DNA from 3 places in the Geodermatophilus sp. SYSU D01180 genome. Region 2 is predicted to be linked to each of the others. Evidence: riboswitches for the same ligand, from Rfam matches in the RefSeq annotation. Region 2 holds a riboswitch; each other region holds the start of a gene.
The links. A riboswitch is a leader RNA that binds a small molecule or an ion and turns the genes downstream of it on or off. The one in region 2 is predicted to bind cyclic di-AMP.
Positions count from the first base shown of each region.

Region 1 (5,084 bases), on a different contig from region 2:
CGAGCGTCGCGTTCGACCCCGCGCGGGAGACGTCGGTGTTCGTCGTCCCCGAGGTCGTCGTCGGCCGCCGCGACGGCGTCGCGTGGGTGACCACGACCGGCGGCGCCGACCCGCGCGACGTGCTGCCGGCCACCCGCGAGCCGCTGACCCCCGCGCCGGGCCGGCTCCGCTACGCCGACGGCGCGCTCGACCCCGCCTCGTGGTGCGGCGCGGTGTCCGCCGCGATCGGCCGCATCGGGGCCGGCGACCTCGCCAAGGTGGTGCTCGCCCGCGACCTGCTGGTCACCGCCGACGTGCCGCTGGACCCGCGCCGCCTGCTGGACCGGCTGGCCGCCCGCTTCCCGGACTGCTGGACCTTCGCCGTCGACGGGCTGCTCGGCGCCACCCCCGAGCTGCTGCTGCGCCGCACCGGCCGGCAGCTGTCCGCGCGGGTGCTGGCCGGCACCGCCCCGCGCGGCGCGGGCGCCGAGGACGAGCGGCTCGCGGCGGGCCTGCTGGCCAGCGCCAAGGACCGCGCCGAGCACGCCCTCGCCGTCGACTCGCTCGTGCGCGCGCTCGACCCGTTCTGCACCGCGCTGTCGGTGCCGGAGCAGCCCTCGCTGCTGACGCTGCCCAACGTGCGGCACCTGGCCACCGACGTCGTCGGCACCCAGCGCCGCTCCGGCGCCCGCGGCCGGGCCGGGCTGCTGGAGCTGGTCGACACCGTGCACCCGACCGCCGCCGTCTGCGGCACGCCGCCCGAGGCCGCCGCCGCGGTGATCGCCGAGCTGGAGGGCATGGGCCGCGGGCGCTACGCCGGGCCGGTGGGCTGGCTCGACGCCCGCGGGGACGGCGAGTTCGGGCTGGCCCTGCGCTGCGCCCAGCTGGTCGACGACGACCCGCGCTCGGCCCGGCTGTTCGCCGGCTGCGGCATCGTCGCCGCCTCCGACCCGACGGCCGAGCTCGCCGAGACGCAGGCGAAGTTCGCCGCCTTCCAGGCCGCGCTGGAGGGCTGAGGCGGCTCCGTCCCGCCGGCGCCGGCGTCCTGCCCCGGAGACGGCGAGGGCCCCGGCCGCTGCGCGCGGTCGGGGCCCTCGTCGGGTGTGCGGGAGGTCAGCCCACGTAGTTGACGTGCACGTGGTCGAAGTGGTTGGCGGTCACACCGCCGCGGTCCTCCATCGCCTTCCAGGCACCGTCGGGCGAGGTCAGGATGCGCTGCTGCCAGATGACGTACTCGACGCCGAGCTCGTCCCAGTGGTCCACGTGGTACTGGGCGATCGCGTCGCCGAGGGCGGCGTCGGACATGACCATGTAGTCCAGGGCCTTGCCGGAGGGGTGGCCGTCCGGGTCGACCGCGCTGGCCCGCGTGCCGCCGAGGGTGATGTCCGCGGCGCCCGGGACGTTGCTGACGACGGCGTTCGCCGCCGCCTGCACGGCCTCGTGGATGGCGCCGGCGGTGTTGGTGATCTCGGCGACGACCGAGGCCTGCGCGACCTGCGGGGCGGCCTCGGCGATCGGCGGGGTGGCGGCGGGCGCGGCCTCACCGGCGGCGGCGACCGGGGCCGGGGCGGCCTCGGCGGCGGGGGCCGGGGCGGCCTCGGCAGCGGGGGCCGGGGCGGCCTCGGCCGGGGCGGCGGTCGAGCCGCTGAGCGCCAGCACCTGACCGGGGAAGATCAGGTTCGGGTTGGCGCCGATGACGTCGACGTTGCGCTCGTAGAGCTCCCGCCAGCTCTGGCCGTGGGCGGCGGCGATCTTCGCCACCGTGTCCCGCCAGCGGACGGTGTACTCCTCGGTGGTGACCTCGGCCTGCTCGGCCGGGGCGACCTGCTTGGCGGCCGGCTGCTCGGCCGGGGCGGCCGGGGCCTCGGCGGCGGCGGGGGCGGCCTGCTCGGCGGCCGGCGCCTCGGCGGCGGCCGCGGTGGTGCCGTCGGTCAGGTACTTGCCGCAGCTCGGCCAGGCGCCGACGCCCTGGCCGGCCAGGACGGCCTCGGCGATCTGGACCTGCTGGGCCGGGGTGGCGAGGTCGGCACGCGGGGCGAGGTCGGTGCCCCCGAAGGCGGCCCAGGTGGACTGGCTGAACTGCAGGCCGCCGTAGTAGCCGTTGCCGGTGTTGATGCTCCAGTTGCCACTGGACTCGCACTGGGCGACGCCGGTCCAGTCGTGGGTGGTGGAGGCGGAGGCCGGCGAGCTCAGGACGCCCAGACCGACGGCGGCGGCGCCGGCGGCGACAGGGGCCTTGGCGATGACCTTCTTGGTGCGGACGTAGCGGGGTGCGCGGTGCTTGGGCATGGTGATGATCTCCCGATCACCGCCGGCGAGGTGAGCTGTCGGGTTCGGGCGATCGGTGCCCGGCCGCGGTCCGCGGCTTCACCCCGAGGCGCGCTCCGACCAGGCCCCCGTGGGCCGTCGCGCGCCGGAAGAGTGGGTCCCCCACCCCTGCCCTGGGAGTTGACGTGGGCGACCGGTGGGCAGGGTTTGGCGGACCGGCGCCGCGCTCCGTGTTCGCTGAGCGCAGCCAAAACGTTACGTGTCGTCATGTCGACTGTCGTCGTGACGGCGGTCACAGCACGGTTCGACTGGGACCCGTGGGGTACGGCGTGACGTCGGCGTGATCCCCGCGCGGGTAACGGAACGCGCTGCTCGCCGCGCGCGATCCGGCCCTGCCGCGGTCCTCCCGCCCCCGTCCCGGCCGCCCCGGATCCCGTGACGAAGGCCACCGGCGACGGGCTCCCCCTCCCCCGTCGGGACCGCGCCGCGAGGCACCCGCCGGGTGCCCGGACCTCCCTGGGGTCCCCCGCACGGACACGCGACTCGAGGTGACCGGGATCCCGGTGAGCGACGTCGACGTCGCCAGGGCCTTCCACGTCGAGCAGGTCGGTTCCGGGCTCGACCACGACGTCAGCCCGGCCCCCGGGCATGCGTGTGGTGCAGATGACGCCGGGCTCCCCCTGCTCGGTGGTCATCGTCCAGGGCATGCCGCTGGGCGAGCCGGGCTCGACCCGGGGCCCGCCGCTCGTCGTCGAGGACGTCGACGCCGTCCGCCGGGAGCTGGCCGAGCGCGGGGTCGACGTGACCGAGGTCCAGCAGCCGGGCCCCGAGGGCGCCCCCGGCTCGCGGTTCGCATTCTTCAGCGACCCCGACGGCAACGGCCGGTCGTTGCAGGAGATCCGCCGCTCCTGAGGCCGGTCAGGCCAGCGCGCGGCCCGCGGCCTCCCGGAGGGCGACGGCCAGGTCGGCCTCCGCGCGCTGGTCGGTGCGGGCGACGACCACCCGCGGCCCGCCGCACGCCAGCGCGGCAGCGAGCTCCTCCGGCGTGGCCACCGCCGTGGCCGCCCACCCCAGGGACGCCGCGACGGCGACCAGGTCGCGCCCGTGCGGCGTGCCGAACACCCGCCGGTAGTCGCGGGCGTACGCCGGCCGCCCCGGCTCCAGCTGGGCGAAGATCCCGCCGCCGTCGTTGTCGGGCACCACCACGGTGAGGTCCGGGCGCGGCTCGCCCTCGCCGGTGAGCAGCCCCTGCAGGTCGTGCAGGAACGTGAGGTCGCCCATGAGCGCCACCGCCGGCCCGCCGTGCGCCAGCGCGGCGCCGACGGCGGTGGACACCGTGCCGTCGATGCCGGCGACGCCGCGGTTGGCGAGCACGGCGACGTCGCCGCGCGGCACGGCGAGCCGGTCGACGTCGCGCACCGGCGTCGAGGAGCCGAGCACCAGCAGCGCCCCGGACGGCAGCGCGGCGACGACGTCGCGGGCCAGCCGGGCGGCGGTCAGCCCGGGCGCGGTGTCCAGGGCGGCGTCGACGGTCGCGCCCACCCGGTCCGCGGCCACGCGCCAGGCGGCGGCCCAGCCCGGGTCCGACGGCGGGCCGCCCGGCGGGGCGGCGCGGGTGACCAGCGCGGCCGAGCGGCCGGCGTCGGGCCAGCGCGGCCCCGCGACCACGGTCTCCACGCGCACCCGCGGGTCGGCCAGCAGCGCCGACACCGGCCGGGACAGCGTCGGCCGGCCGACGACGACCACGCGCTCGGGCCGGTGCGCGTCCAGCCAGCCGGGCACGCCGAGCAGCAGCGCCCCGCCGCGCACGGCGCCGTCGGTCCACGCCCCGCCGCTCGGCTCGGCGACCACCGGCCAGCCGGCCGCGGCGGCGCCGGCCGCCCACGCCCGGCCGACGGCGTCCGGCCCGTCCCCGGCGACGACGAGCGTGCGCGGGCCGTCCGCGACCGGCGCGGTCGCGGCGGGCGCGGACGCGCCGGCGGTCCACGGCGCGCCGCCGTCCCGGCCGGCCCACGGGCCGGTCAGCGGTCCGGGCTCCTCCTCGGGCAGCAGCGGGTCACGGAGCGGCAGGTCCAGCTGGACCGGCCCGGGGTCACCGGACAGGACGCCGGTGGCCGCGAGCAGCGCCCGGGACACCACCGAGCGCCAGTAGCGGTTCTGCGCGGCCTCGCGGCCGGCCTCGGGCACGCCGACGTCGGCCGCCCAGCGCACCGCGCCGCCGTAGAGGCCCGGCTGCTCGATCGTCTGGTTGGCGCCGGTGCCGCGCAGCTCCGGCGGCCGGTCGGCGGTCAGCGCCAGCAGCGGCACGCCGCTGACGTCGGCCTCGAGGACGGCGGCATGCAGGTGCGCGGTCGCCGTCCCGGAGGTGGTGAGCACCGGCACCGGCCGGCCGGACGCGCGGGCCAGGCCCAGGGCGAGGAAGGACGCCGTCCGCTCGTCGATGCGCACGTGCAGCCGCAGGACGCCGGCCCGCTCGGCGGCGGCCAGCGCCAGGGCGACCGGCGCCGAGCGCGAGCCGGGCGCGACGACGGCGTCGCGGACCCCGCCGCGGACGAGCTCGTCGACCAGCACGCGGGCCAGCGCGGTGGAGGGGTTCACGCGGCCAGCACCGCGCCCAGCCGCTCGGTCCAGCGGGCGGTCACGTCAGCGGGCGCGGCCACGGCGTCCAGCCGGGCGGGGTCGGGCCGGGTCACCGGCAGCACGCCGTCCACCGGCAGCAGCGGGGCGTCGGTGACGTCGCCGTCGAGGAGGGCGACCGTGGCCAGGCCGCAGGCGAAGGGCAGCTCCGGCAGCGCGGCGGCCAGCGCGACCCCCGCGGCGATGCCCACCGAGGACTC
Region 1 covers NZ_JBJGZH010000009.1:69,101-74,184, reverse strand. Annotated here, with positions in the region: gene ACI8AA_RS10605 (isochorismate synthase) at 1-995, shown strand, start outside; gene ACI8AA_RS10600 (transglycosylase family protein) at 1,093-2,268, opposite strand; cyclic di-AMP (ydaO/yuaA leader) riboswitch at 2,273-2,443, opposite strand; gene ACI8AA_RS10595 (VOC family protein) at 2,911-3,159, shown strand; gene menD (2-succinyl-5-enolpyruvyl-6-hydroxy-3-cyclohexene-1-carboxylic-acid synthase) at 3,166-4,845, opposite strand; gene ACI8AA_RS10585 (o-succinylbenzoate synthase) at 4,842-5,084, opposite strand, start outside.
Region 1: it holds a riboswitch for cyclic di-AMP, as region 2 does, so the genes downstream of both, ACI8AA_RS10600 (transglycosylase family protein) here and ACI8AA_RS13055 (aggregation-promoting factor C-terminal-like domain-containing protein) in region 2, are expected to answer to the same signal.

Region 2 (5,084 bases):
GTCGGTGGCACGGCCCGTGACGTCGTCGCCCGCGGCGTGCACCGTGGAGTCCTGGGCGCCGCCGCGCGCCGCCACCCGGGCGGCGTGGGTGGGGGCGTCGGGCACGTGCGCCGGCTTGAGCGCGGCGAACTCGCGGCGCAGCACCGGCACGACCTCCTCGCCGAGCAGGTCCAGCTGCTCGAGCACCGTCTTGAGCGGCAGCCCCGCGTGGTCGATGAGGAACAGCTGCCGCTGGTAGTCGCCGACGTAGTCGCGGAAGCCGAGCGTCCGCTCGATCACCTGCTGCGGGCTGCCCACGGTCAGCGGCGTCTCCCGGGAGAAGTCCTCGAGCGAGGGCCCGTGCCCGTAGACCGGCGCGTTGTCGAAGTAGGGCCGGAACTCGGCGACGGCGTCCTGGCTGTTCCGGCGCATGAACACCTGCCCGCCGAGGCCGACGATCGCCTGGTCGGCGGCACCGTGGCCGTGGTGCTCGAACCGGGACCGGTAGAACGCCACCATCCGCTGGGTGTGCTCCTTCGGCCAGAAGATGTGGTTGTGGAAGAAGCCGTCGCCGTAGTAGGCGGCCTGCTCGGCGATCTGCGGGGAGCGGATCGAGCCGTGCCACACGAACGGCGGGACGCCGTCCAGCGGCCGCGGGGTGGAGGTGAAGCCCTGCAGCGGGGTGCGGAACCGGCCCTGCCAGTCCACGACCTCCTCGTCCCACAGCCGGCGCAGCAGCGCGTAGTTCTCCACCGCCAGCGGGATGCCGTTGCGGATGTCCTGGCCGAACCACGGGTAGACCGGGCCGGTGTTGCCGCGGCCCATCATCAGGTCGACGCGGCCGTCGGCCAGGTGCTGCAGCATCGCGTAGTCCTCGGCGATCTTCACCGGGTCGTTGGTGGTGATCAGCGTGGTCGACGTCGACAGCTGCAGCCGGGAGGTCTGCGCCGCGACGTAGGCCAGCGTGGTCGTGGGGGAGGACGAGAAGAACGGAGGGTTGTGGTGCTCGCCGAGCGCGAACACGTCGAGGCCCACCTCCTCGGCCTTCTTCGCGATGGTGACGACGGCCTTGATCCGCTCCGCCTCGCTCGGCGTCCGCCCCGTCGTCGGGTCGGTCGTGACGTCGCTGACCGTGAAGACCCCGAACTGCATCTCGCGCTCCAAGTGGTTGAGAGTGCAACTACTGTACCGGGCCCAACGACCGGTCCCCGCCGGACATTCCCGCCCGGCCCGTGACCGTACTGAGACCAATCGACCGCACACGGTGACCGGCCCGGCACGTCCGGGCGCGACCGGTCCGGAGGCCTTCCGCGGGTCCGTGTCGGCCCGCTCGGCCGCACCCGGCGGGTGCGAGTCTGTGATCACCCCCACCGGCGCGCCGGCGGGGGACCGGATCGGACGGCGCACCGAGGGGGAACCGGGATGTCGCTGCGGGGACAGGGAGCTGCTCCGGACGGGGCCGCGGACGGCACCGCGGAACCGCCCCCGGGACGCGGGCTCGACGGCCTGCTGGGCACCGGGCCGGTGTTCACCGGGGCGGTGCGCGGCTACGACCGCCTGCAGGTCGACGACTACGTCGCCTGGGCGGAGACCGAGCTCCTGGTCCTGCGCCGGGAGAACGAGCACCTGCTCAGCCGCTACGCCGCCGCCTCGGCCGAGCTGCAGAACGCCCGCCGCCGGCTCGCGCAGCTGGTCCGCGAGCGGCAGAGCCTGCCCGGCCCCGAGGACGCCGCGGCGATGATGCGCCGGGCCGAGGAGGCGGCCGCCGCGCTGACCGCCGCCGCCGAGGAGGAGGCGCAGCGCATCCGCGCCGAGGCGGCCACCGAGGCGCAGGCCCGGCTGTCCGGGGTGGCCGAGATGCGCGAGGCGGTCCTCGCCGCCCGCGAGCAGACCCGCAGCGAGGCCGCCGCGATCCTGGAGGCCGCGCGCCGCGAGGCGGCCCGGCTGGAGGAGGGGGCCGCCGCCGAGCGCGCGCGGCGGGACCGCGAGGCGGCCGAGGCGCGGGCGCGGGCCGACGCCGAGGCGCTCGCGCGCCGGTCCGCCGTCGAGGCGGAGCTCGGGCCCCTGCGCGACGAGCGCGACCGGGCGCGCGACTGGCTGCGCCTGCTGACCGGGCAGCTAGACGAGGCGCTCGCCGTCGTCGCCGGGGTCGTGCCCGACGACGTCCCCGCCCTCGGCGACAAGCGGGGGCTGGCCCGCCTCGGGGAGCCCGCCGGTGACCCCCGCGCGGGGTCGCGTCCGGCGCCGTCCGGGACGGACGTGTCCGACGTGACACCGCTGCACGGGCCCGGCCGGGCCGAGGTCGCGGCGGCCTCCTGACCAGCGGCGACGCGGGAGCGGGATCCGGTACGGCGGGGTCCGCCCCACGCGTCACGGCCGCACCACCGGCCACGGCGGTTGTCACGAACCGATAACGACCGTACGGTGGCTCGCGTCCGGCAGGTCGTCAGGTCCCCGTCCCGGGGAGCCCGGCCGGACGCCGCCGAGTCGTGTCCGCACCCGTGGACGCGAGCCGGGGACCCACCGCAGTACTGGGGTGAATCGCGCCCGCCGAGCTCCGGCCCGGCGCGCGTAGGGCTCCTTCCCGCCCGAACCCGTCAGCTAACTCGGTAGGCGGCTCACGGAAGAAACGGAGAGTCCCCGCATGCCCCGCCTCCGGGCCGAAGCGGCCCGCAGGTGCAGCTGCCCGCGCGCACACCGCGCTCCCGCGTCCGCCTGACGCCTGCTGCCCCTGCCCTGCCGCTCCCTGCGACGACGTCGCCGGGGACCCCGTAGTCCGCGACACCCGTAGACCCGCGCCGCACCCGCATGCCCGGAGTCCGCCTCCGGGCCGCTGCCGCGCGCACTCTCCCTCGGAGCCCTCACCCCCTCATGTCCCGCCACGTCCCGAACACGCCTGCCGACGCCCCCGTGACCGTCGAGCTCGCCACTCCCGACACCGCCACCCGCGAGCTGCCCGCGCTCGCGGACGCCGCCGAGCCGGCCGCCGAGGCCCCCGCCCGCCGGCGCCTGTTCCGCCGCGGCAGCCCGCCGCTGGGCCCGCGCCGCCCGGCCCTCCTGCTCGGCGCCGCGGCCGCCGGCGCGCTGATCGTGGGCGTCGTCTCCACCAGCGGCCCGGCCGCCTCCGCCGGCACCGACACCGCCGGCACCGCCGGCCCCGCGGTCAGCGTCGCCGACGAGCTCGGCATCCCGCAGCAGCAGGCCGCCGAGCAGGCCCCGGCCACCCCCGACCTGACGTCGCTGGCCGACGTCGCCGCCTCGCGCGCCGAGCGCAGCGCGCAGGAGGCCGGCGCCGCCCACGCGCAGCTCGCCGCCGAGCAGGCCGAGCGTGACCGCCTGGCCGCCGAGGCCGAGGCCGCCCGCGTCGCCGCCGAGCAGGAGGCCGCCCGCGTCGCCGCCGAGCAGGAGGCCGCCCGCCAGGCCGCCGAGGCGCAGGCCGCCGCCGAGGCCGCCGCCGCGCAGCAGGCCGCCGAGGAGCAGGCCGCCGAGGAGGCCGCGCCGGCCGCGCCGTCCGGTTCCTTCAAGGACTACGCGATGAGCAAGGTCGGCAGCGGCGAGCAGTTCTCCTGCCTGGAGAAGCTGTGGGGCAAGGAGAGCGGCTGGAACCCCAACGCCCAGAACCCCACCAGCACCGCCTACGGCATCCCGCAGTTCCTGGACTCCACCTGGGCCAGCACCGGGATCGCCAAGACCTCCGACGGCTACCGCCAGATCGACGCCGGCCTGATCTACATCGAGCAGCGCTACGGCACGCCGTGCGACGCCTGGGCGCACTCGCAGGCGACCGGCTGGTACTGATCCCCAGGTGAACCAGCGAGGGCCGGCCACCCGGGTGGTGCCCGCGGGCTTCGTCCGCGCGCACACCCAGGTGCGCCGGCCCTCGCTCGTCCCCGAGGTGCGGTTGCACGTCGCCGACGACGTCGTCGCCCTGTGGGAGGCGATGGAGACCGCGGCCGGCGGGGCGGGGGAGGAGCCGCCGTTCTGGGCGGCCGCATGGCCCGGCGGGCAGGCACTGGCCCGCCACCTGCTCGACGCGCCCGCCACCGTCGCCGGCCGCACGGTGCTCGACCTCGGGTCGGGCAGCGGCCTGGTGGCCGTCGCCGCCGTCCTCGCCGGCGCCCGGTGGGTGCTGGCCAGCGACGTCGACCCGTTCTCCCGGACGGCGGTCGGCGTCAACGCCGGCCTCAACGGCGTCGCGGGGATCGGCGTCACCGGCGACGTCCTGGACCGCGAGCCGCCGGCCGTCGACGTCGTCGTCGCCGGGGACGTCTGCTACGACCGGGCGATGACCGAGCGGGTGCTGCCCTTCCTCGACCGGGCGCGGGCGCGCGGCTGCGAGGTGCTGGTCGGCGACCCCGGCCGCCCCTACCTGCCGCACGAGCGGCTGGAGCCCGCCGCCGTGTACGAGGTCCCCGAGACCGAGGGGCCCGGGCTGCGCCGGACGACGGTGTGGCGGCTGCCCTGAGGGGCGCCGGATACGGTCGCCGCGTGCGCCCCTACGCCTTCACCGGTACCGCCGTCGTCACCGGGGCGGCCAGCGGCATCGGCGCCGCGCTCGCCCCGCGGCTGGCCGCCCGCGGCACGGACCTCGTGCTGCTCGACCGCGACGCCGGGCGGCTCGAGGGCGTCGCGGCGGCGGTGCGCGCGTCCTGCCCGGGCCGGTCGGTGACCACCGTCGTCGCCGACCTCGCCGACGCCGGGCAGCTGCGCGAGGCCGCCGACCGCATCGTCGCGGACCACCCGGCGACGACGCTGCTGGTCAACAACGCCGGCGTCGCGCTGGGCGGGCGGTTCGACCAGGTGACCCTCGAGGAGTTCGAGTGGGTCGTGGACGTCAACTTCCGCGCCGCCGTCCGGCTCACCCACGCGCTGCTGCCCACGCTGAAGGCGAACCCCGGGGCGCACCTGGTGAACGTCTCCAGCCTGTTCGGGCTCATGGCGCCGGCCGGGCAGGCGGCGTACGCGTCGAGCAAGTTCGCCGTCCGCGGGTTCACCGAGGCGCTGCGGCACGAGCTGGCCGGGGACGGCGTCGGCGTGACCAGCGTGCACCCCGGCGGCATCGCCACCCGGATCGCCGAGACCGCCCGGGTGGCCAGCGGGGCGGA
Region 2 covers NZ_JBJGZH010000012.1:80,862-85,945, reverse strand. Annotated here, with positions in the region: gene ACI8AA_RS13065 (LLM class flavin-dependent oxidoreductase) at 1-1,131, opposite strand, end outside; gene ACI8AA_RS13060 (hypothetical protein) at 1,402-2,298, shown strand; cyclic di-AMP (ydaO/yuaA leader) riboswitch at 2,450-2,610, shown strand; gene ACI8AA_RS13055 (aggregation-promoting factor C-terminal-like domain-containing protein) at 2,890-3,777, shown strand; gene ACI8AA_RS13050 (class I SAM-dependent methyltransferase) at 3,785-4,444, shown strand; gene ACI8AA_RS13045 (SDR family NAD(P)-dependent oxidoreductase) at 4,468-5,084, shown strand, end outside.

Region 3 (5,084 bases), on a different contig from region 2:
TCAACGTGGCGCCCAGCCAGGGCTCGGGCTCCACGTACAAGGTCTTCGTCGCCGCCGCGGCCCTGGCCCGGGGCTACTCCTCCTACTACACGCTCACCGCGCCCGACCCCTACGTCTCCCGGGTCTACAGCGGCCCGTGCGAGGGCCGGGACACCGACGGCCGGTACTGCGTCCGCAACGCCGGGTCGGGCTACCGCCCGACGCTGGACCTGACGACGGCGCTGTACCAGTCCTCCAACACCTACTTCCTCGCGCTCGAGGACGCCCTCGGCAGCGTCGAGGAGCCGGTGCGGATGGCCGAGGCGGCGGGGCTGTTCCAGTTCAGCCCGCCGGGGCTGGCGCAGCAGATCATCGACGAGAACCGCGGGTCGTTCACCTTCGGCGCCGAGGCGACCAGCCCGCTGGCGCTGGCCAGCGCCTACTCGACGTTCGCCGCCGGCGGCACGCAGTGCGACGTGGTCCCGGTGACCGCCGTCCTCGACCAGAACGGGGAGCCGGCGGTGGACGCCGACGGCGAGCCGCTGGCGGTCGGCGACCGGTGCACGCCCGAGGCCGTCCCGCCGGGCGTGGCGAACACGATGAACCAGATGCTGCGCAGGGACGTCGAGCCGGGGAACCCGGGCCAGACCGGGTCGCGCGCCTACGTCCGCGGCCACCAGATCGCCGGCAAGACCGGCACCTCGCAGGACAACTACTCGGTGGCGTTCGTGGGCTACACGCCCGAGATCACCGCGAGCGTCATGGTCCTCAACCCCAAGCGGAACGAGGACGTCGGCGGCTTCGGCGGCGGCAAGGGCGCCACCATCTGGCACGACGCGATGGAGCCGATCCTGACCGCGCGCGGGAGCGGCGAGTTCCCGCCGGCCGACCAGACCGTGCAGAACGGCAACACCCGCCCGGTGCCCGGCTGCTCCACCGTCCGGGGCTGCGAGCGGACCCTCGCCGACGCCGGGTTCACCCCGCGGACGGTGCGCGTCGACAGCGACGAGCAGGCCGGCGCCCTCCTGGGCACCAGCCCGCCGCGCGGCGGCCGGGCCGTGGCCGGCCAGGTGGTGTCGATCCTGGTGAGCAACGGCAGCGACTACGTGGAGCCGGCGCCCGAGCCCGCGCCCCCGGCCGACCCGGCACCCCAGCCGGCGCCCGCGCCCGGGACGACGCCGCCCGGCACGCCCCCGCCGTCGTCGCCTCCGCCTCCGCCCCCGCCGTCCCCGGAGCCGCCGCCACCGGCCACCCCGGCACCCGAGCCGCCGGCCGCGCCGGCCACGCCCCCGCCCGCGCCGGCCACGCCGCCGCCCGCGCCCGCTGCCCCCGCCCCGGAGACCCCGCCCGGCTCCCCCTGGCGGCCGGACGCCTGACGCCGGCCCAGCCGCTCGTCGAGGGACTGGGTGAGCAGCCACCCGGCCAGCAGGACCAGGTGCAGCAGGAACAGCCACAGGCCGATGGCGACCACCGCGCCGACGACGACCAGGCCGCCGAAGGGCGCGCCCAGGTCCAGCGGCAGGGACAGGAACAGCACGAACCCCTGCAGGAAGCCGGACAGGCAGGCGGCGGTGAACAGCGCGCCGCTGACCAGCGCGCCCCACCGGTGCCGGCCGCCGGCCACCACGCCGTAGCCCCACAGGATGGGCACGGTGAGCACGAACAGCACCGAGTAGTAGCCGACGGCGAACCGCCCGACCGCGGGCCCCGCGCCGTCCTCGCGGGCCAGGTCGGCCATGACCGTGGCGGCCAGCAGCAGCGGGTACAGCAGCAGGGGCGTCGCCACGACCAGGGGCAGCGTGAGCAGTCGGCCGCGCCAGCCGGTGAGGTTCTCCCGCCGCCGGCTGAACCGCATCAGCGCCCGCCGCAGCCCCTCGCCGTACAGCGACAGGGGCAGCAACGCCAGCGCGAAGCCCAGCAGGTCCAGCCGGACGCCGGCGTCGACCAGCCGGGCCACCGCGTCCGGCGCGCCCAGCGACTCCGGCAGCAGCTCGGTCAGCCGCCCGCTGCGCGCGCGGACCTCCTCGGCCGAGGTGGCCAGCGCGGTCAGCCGGACGGAGACCAGGACCAGCGGCACCACCGCGATGCCGGCGTAGAAGGTGAGGCCCGCGCCGATCAGCGCGAGGTCACGGCCCTGCAGCAGACGGCGGGCACCGGCCAGCAGCGTCCGCGTCTCGGCCCGCAACCGGGCCGCCGTCCACCTGCGTGCCGGGCTCACCCGACCATGCCACCAGTCCGGGCGGCCCGGCGCCCGCCGAGGACCGGGCGGCGCTCAGTCGTCGGTGCTGGCGTCGTCGGTGGTGGGGGCGTCGTTGCCGGGGTTCTGGCCGGTCTCCTGGCAGCTGGCGTCGTTCTCGTTGCTGGCGTTCTCGCCGGAGGAGTCGCAGTTGGTCGGACCGCGGGAGAAGTCGGTGTTGTCACCGCAGGCGACCAGGGAGCCGAACAGCGCGAGCACGACGAGCGGCCGGGCCAGGCGCATCCGCGTGGAAGAGGACATGCAGCAATCGGTACACGCCCCTGCGGCGGCGCAAACCGGCGGGGGTCGGGAACCTCCCGTACCCGTCCGCTCACCGTTTGTGACTGATGTAATTACACCGGGGTGATTGTCACACGCCGGTCACGGACCTTACGCTCAGTACGTCCAACGGGGCGCTCCGTCACCAGTCCGGGTGACACCCCGCGGACGCCGTCGAGCCGGTCCCCTCCCGCGGGGACCGGGCCGGGGACCCATCGCAGTCCTGGGGTGTAGCGCGTGCCCGCACGCGCCGGGCGACTCCACGCCCGAACCCGTCAGCTAACCCGGTAGGCGGCCTGGGAGAAGGAGAGACCGCCGCGTGGCGTCCCTGCGCACGTCCGTCCCCGGCATGCCCGCGACCGGCCGCGGCCGCCGCGCCGCCGTCGCCCTCGTCGGCGCCCTCGGCATCGGCCTCGGGCTGGGTGCCGTCCCGGCGCCGGCCGGGGCCGAGGAGCCGACGACGGCCGCCGATGCCGCGCAGCTGGTCGCCGCCCGGGGCCACGACCTCGAGGTCGTCACCGAGCAGTTCAACGAGGCCCGCGAGGCGCTCGCCGCCCAGCAGGCCGCCGCGGACGCCGCCGCCGCTCAGCTGGTCACCGCCCAGGCCGCCGTCGACACCGCCCGCCGGCAGGTGGTCGGGATCGCCCGGTCGGCCTACACCGGCGACAGCATGGGGTCGCTCCAGGCGCTCCTGACCAGCACGGACGCCGACGAGTTCGTCAACCGCGTCACCCTGCTGCAGGGCGTCGCCGGCTACCAGGGTGAGCTGCTCGGCCAGGCCGCGGCCGCCACCGAGACCGCCACCGCCGCGCAGGCCGCCGCCGCCGAGGCCGCCTCCGAGGCCCAGCGCCAGTACGACGCCGTCGCCTCCCAGCAGGCCGACCTCGAGGCGCAGATCGCCGCCTACCAGGCCGACTACGCCCGGCTCAGCGCCGAGGAGCGCCGCGCCGCCCTCGACGCCGCGGCCGCCGCGCACGCCGCCGAGGACTCCCGCGCCAGCCGCGACGAGGACCGCGAGGAGCCCACGACCTCCGCGGAGGAGCCCGCCGCGGCCCCGGCACCCGCCAGCGGCGTCGCCGGCACCGTGGTCTCCACCGCCATGGCCCAGCGCGGCGACCCCTACGTGTGGGCGGCCGCCGGCCCGGACGCCTTCGACTGCTCCGGCCTGACCCAGTACGCGTTCAAGGCCGCGGGGATCAGCCTCCCGCACTCGAGCAGGATGCAGTCGACGATGGGCACCGCGGTCTCCCGCGCGAACCTGCAGCCCGGTGACCTGGTCTTCTTCTACAGCCCGGTGAGCCACGTCGGCATCTACATCGGCAACGGCCAGATGGTGCACGCGCCGACGTCGGGCGACGTCGTCAAGGTCGCCAGCATCGACGCGATGGGCGGCTACGCCGGCGCCCGCCGCATCGGCTGAGGAAGGACCACCCTTCCCCCCACGCCTCGTGGAAGGACCTCGTCCTCCCCACCCTTCGCAGGCTCAGGGCGGGACCCGGGACGAGGCCGGCGGGCCCCTGGAGGTTGGCCGTTCCAGCGCGTCACCTACCGGGAGCCCCGGCACCCCTTCCTCGGGTGCCGGGGCTCCGTCACGTCCGGACCTGCTGCAGGAGGCCCCACGAAGGCGGCCGTCGCGCCGGAGGGCAGCCGCACACCTCCCAGCGGGTGACCACCCGCGGGTCCACCTCCTGCGCCCCGGGCAGGCCGCCCACGTCGGCCACCACGTGCTCCCAGACCCGCAGCCGCCCGTCGGCCGCCGGCGGGACCGGGGAGCCCGGGCCCCGCACCAGGTGCTCGTGCAGCACGCTGCCGCCGGGGGCGGAGAGCACCTCCCAGCGCAGGTGCGGCCACAGCGGCAGCGGCCAGCGCCGGACCTCCCGGTCCAGGTCGCCGAACCGGCGGTCCTCCACCTGCTCGGCCGGCCCGTGGCCCCGTCCGGAGGCTCGCGCCGAGCTCGCGAGGCGTGAGGGGGACGGGGTCCTCCCAGCAGCGGGTGTGCGCCGCGTGCGCCTCGGCGCGGGTCGCGCCCAGCCGGGACAGGGCCGCGGCGACCAGGTCCGGCCGCAGGCCGGCCATCCGGCGCAGCAGGACCAGGCAGGACTCCCGCCGCGCCAGACCCGGCACGGCCCGACCCTGCCACGCACGTCACATCCGGCGACCGGGACGTCGGCGCCCGCTGCCGCGTTGACCCTCCGGAACCGCCCCCGACCCCGAGGACCGCGCACCGATGAACCCCCGCACCGTCGCCCTGGCCTTCCGCGCCGTCGCCGTCGCCGAGGCCCTGTCCTGGATCGGCCTGCTGGCCGGGATGTACGTCAAGTACGTGCCGGAGACCTCCGAGGTCGGCGTCCAGGTGTTCGGGCCGGTCCACGGCGCGGTGTTCATCGCCTACGTGCTCGCGGCGCTGGTCGCCGCGCGGGTGCTCGGCTGGTCCCGGTGGACGACGCTTCTGGCGCTCGCCGCCTCGGTCCCGCCGCTGGTCACCGTCGTGTTCGAGCGCTGGGCCGGGCGCACCGGGCGGCTGGCGGCGCCCGTCCGGGCCTGACCTACCGTTCCGGTCATGCCGGAGCCCGTGCTGCCCTCGACCGCC
Region 3 covers NZ_JBJGZH010000043.1:11,438-16,521, forward strand. Annotated here, with positions in the region: gene ACI8AA_RS22930 (transglycosylase domain-containing protein) at 1-1,355, shown strand, start outside; partial or broken gene ACI8AA_RS22935 (YhjD/YihY/BrkB family envelope integrity protein) at 1,379-2,197, opposite strand; gene ACI8AA_RS22940 (hypothetical protein) at 2,252-2,476, opposite strand; cyclic di-AMP (ydaO/yuaA leader) riboswitch at 2,698-2,783, shown strand; gene ACI8AA_RS22945 (C40 family peptidase) at 2,814-3,914, shown strand; gene ACI8AA_RS22950 (hypothetical protein) at 4,084-4,404, opposite strand; gene ACI8AA_RS22955 (DUF3817 domain-containing protein) at 4,722-5,039, shown strand; gene ACI8AA_RS22960 (serine hydrolase domain-containing protein) at 5,055-5,084, shown strand, end outside.
Region 3: it holds a riboswitch for cyclic di-AMP, as region 2 does, so the genes downstream of both, ACI8AA_RS22945 (C40 family peptidase) here and ACI8AA_RS13055 (aggregation-promoting factor C-terminal-like domain-containing protein) in region 2, are expected to answer to the same signal.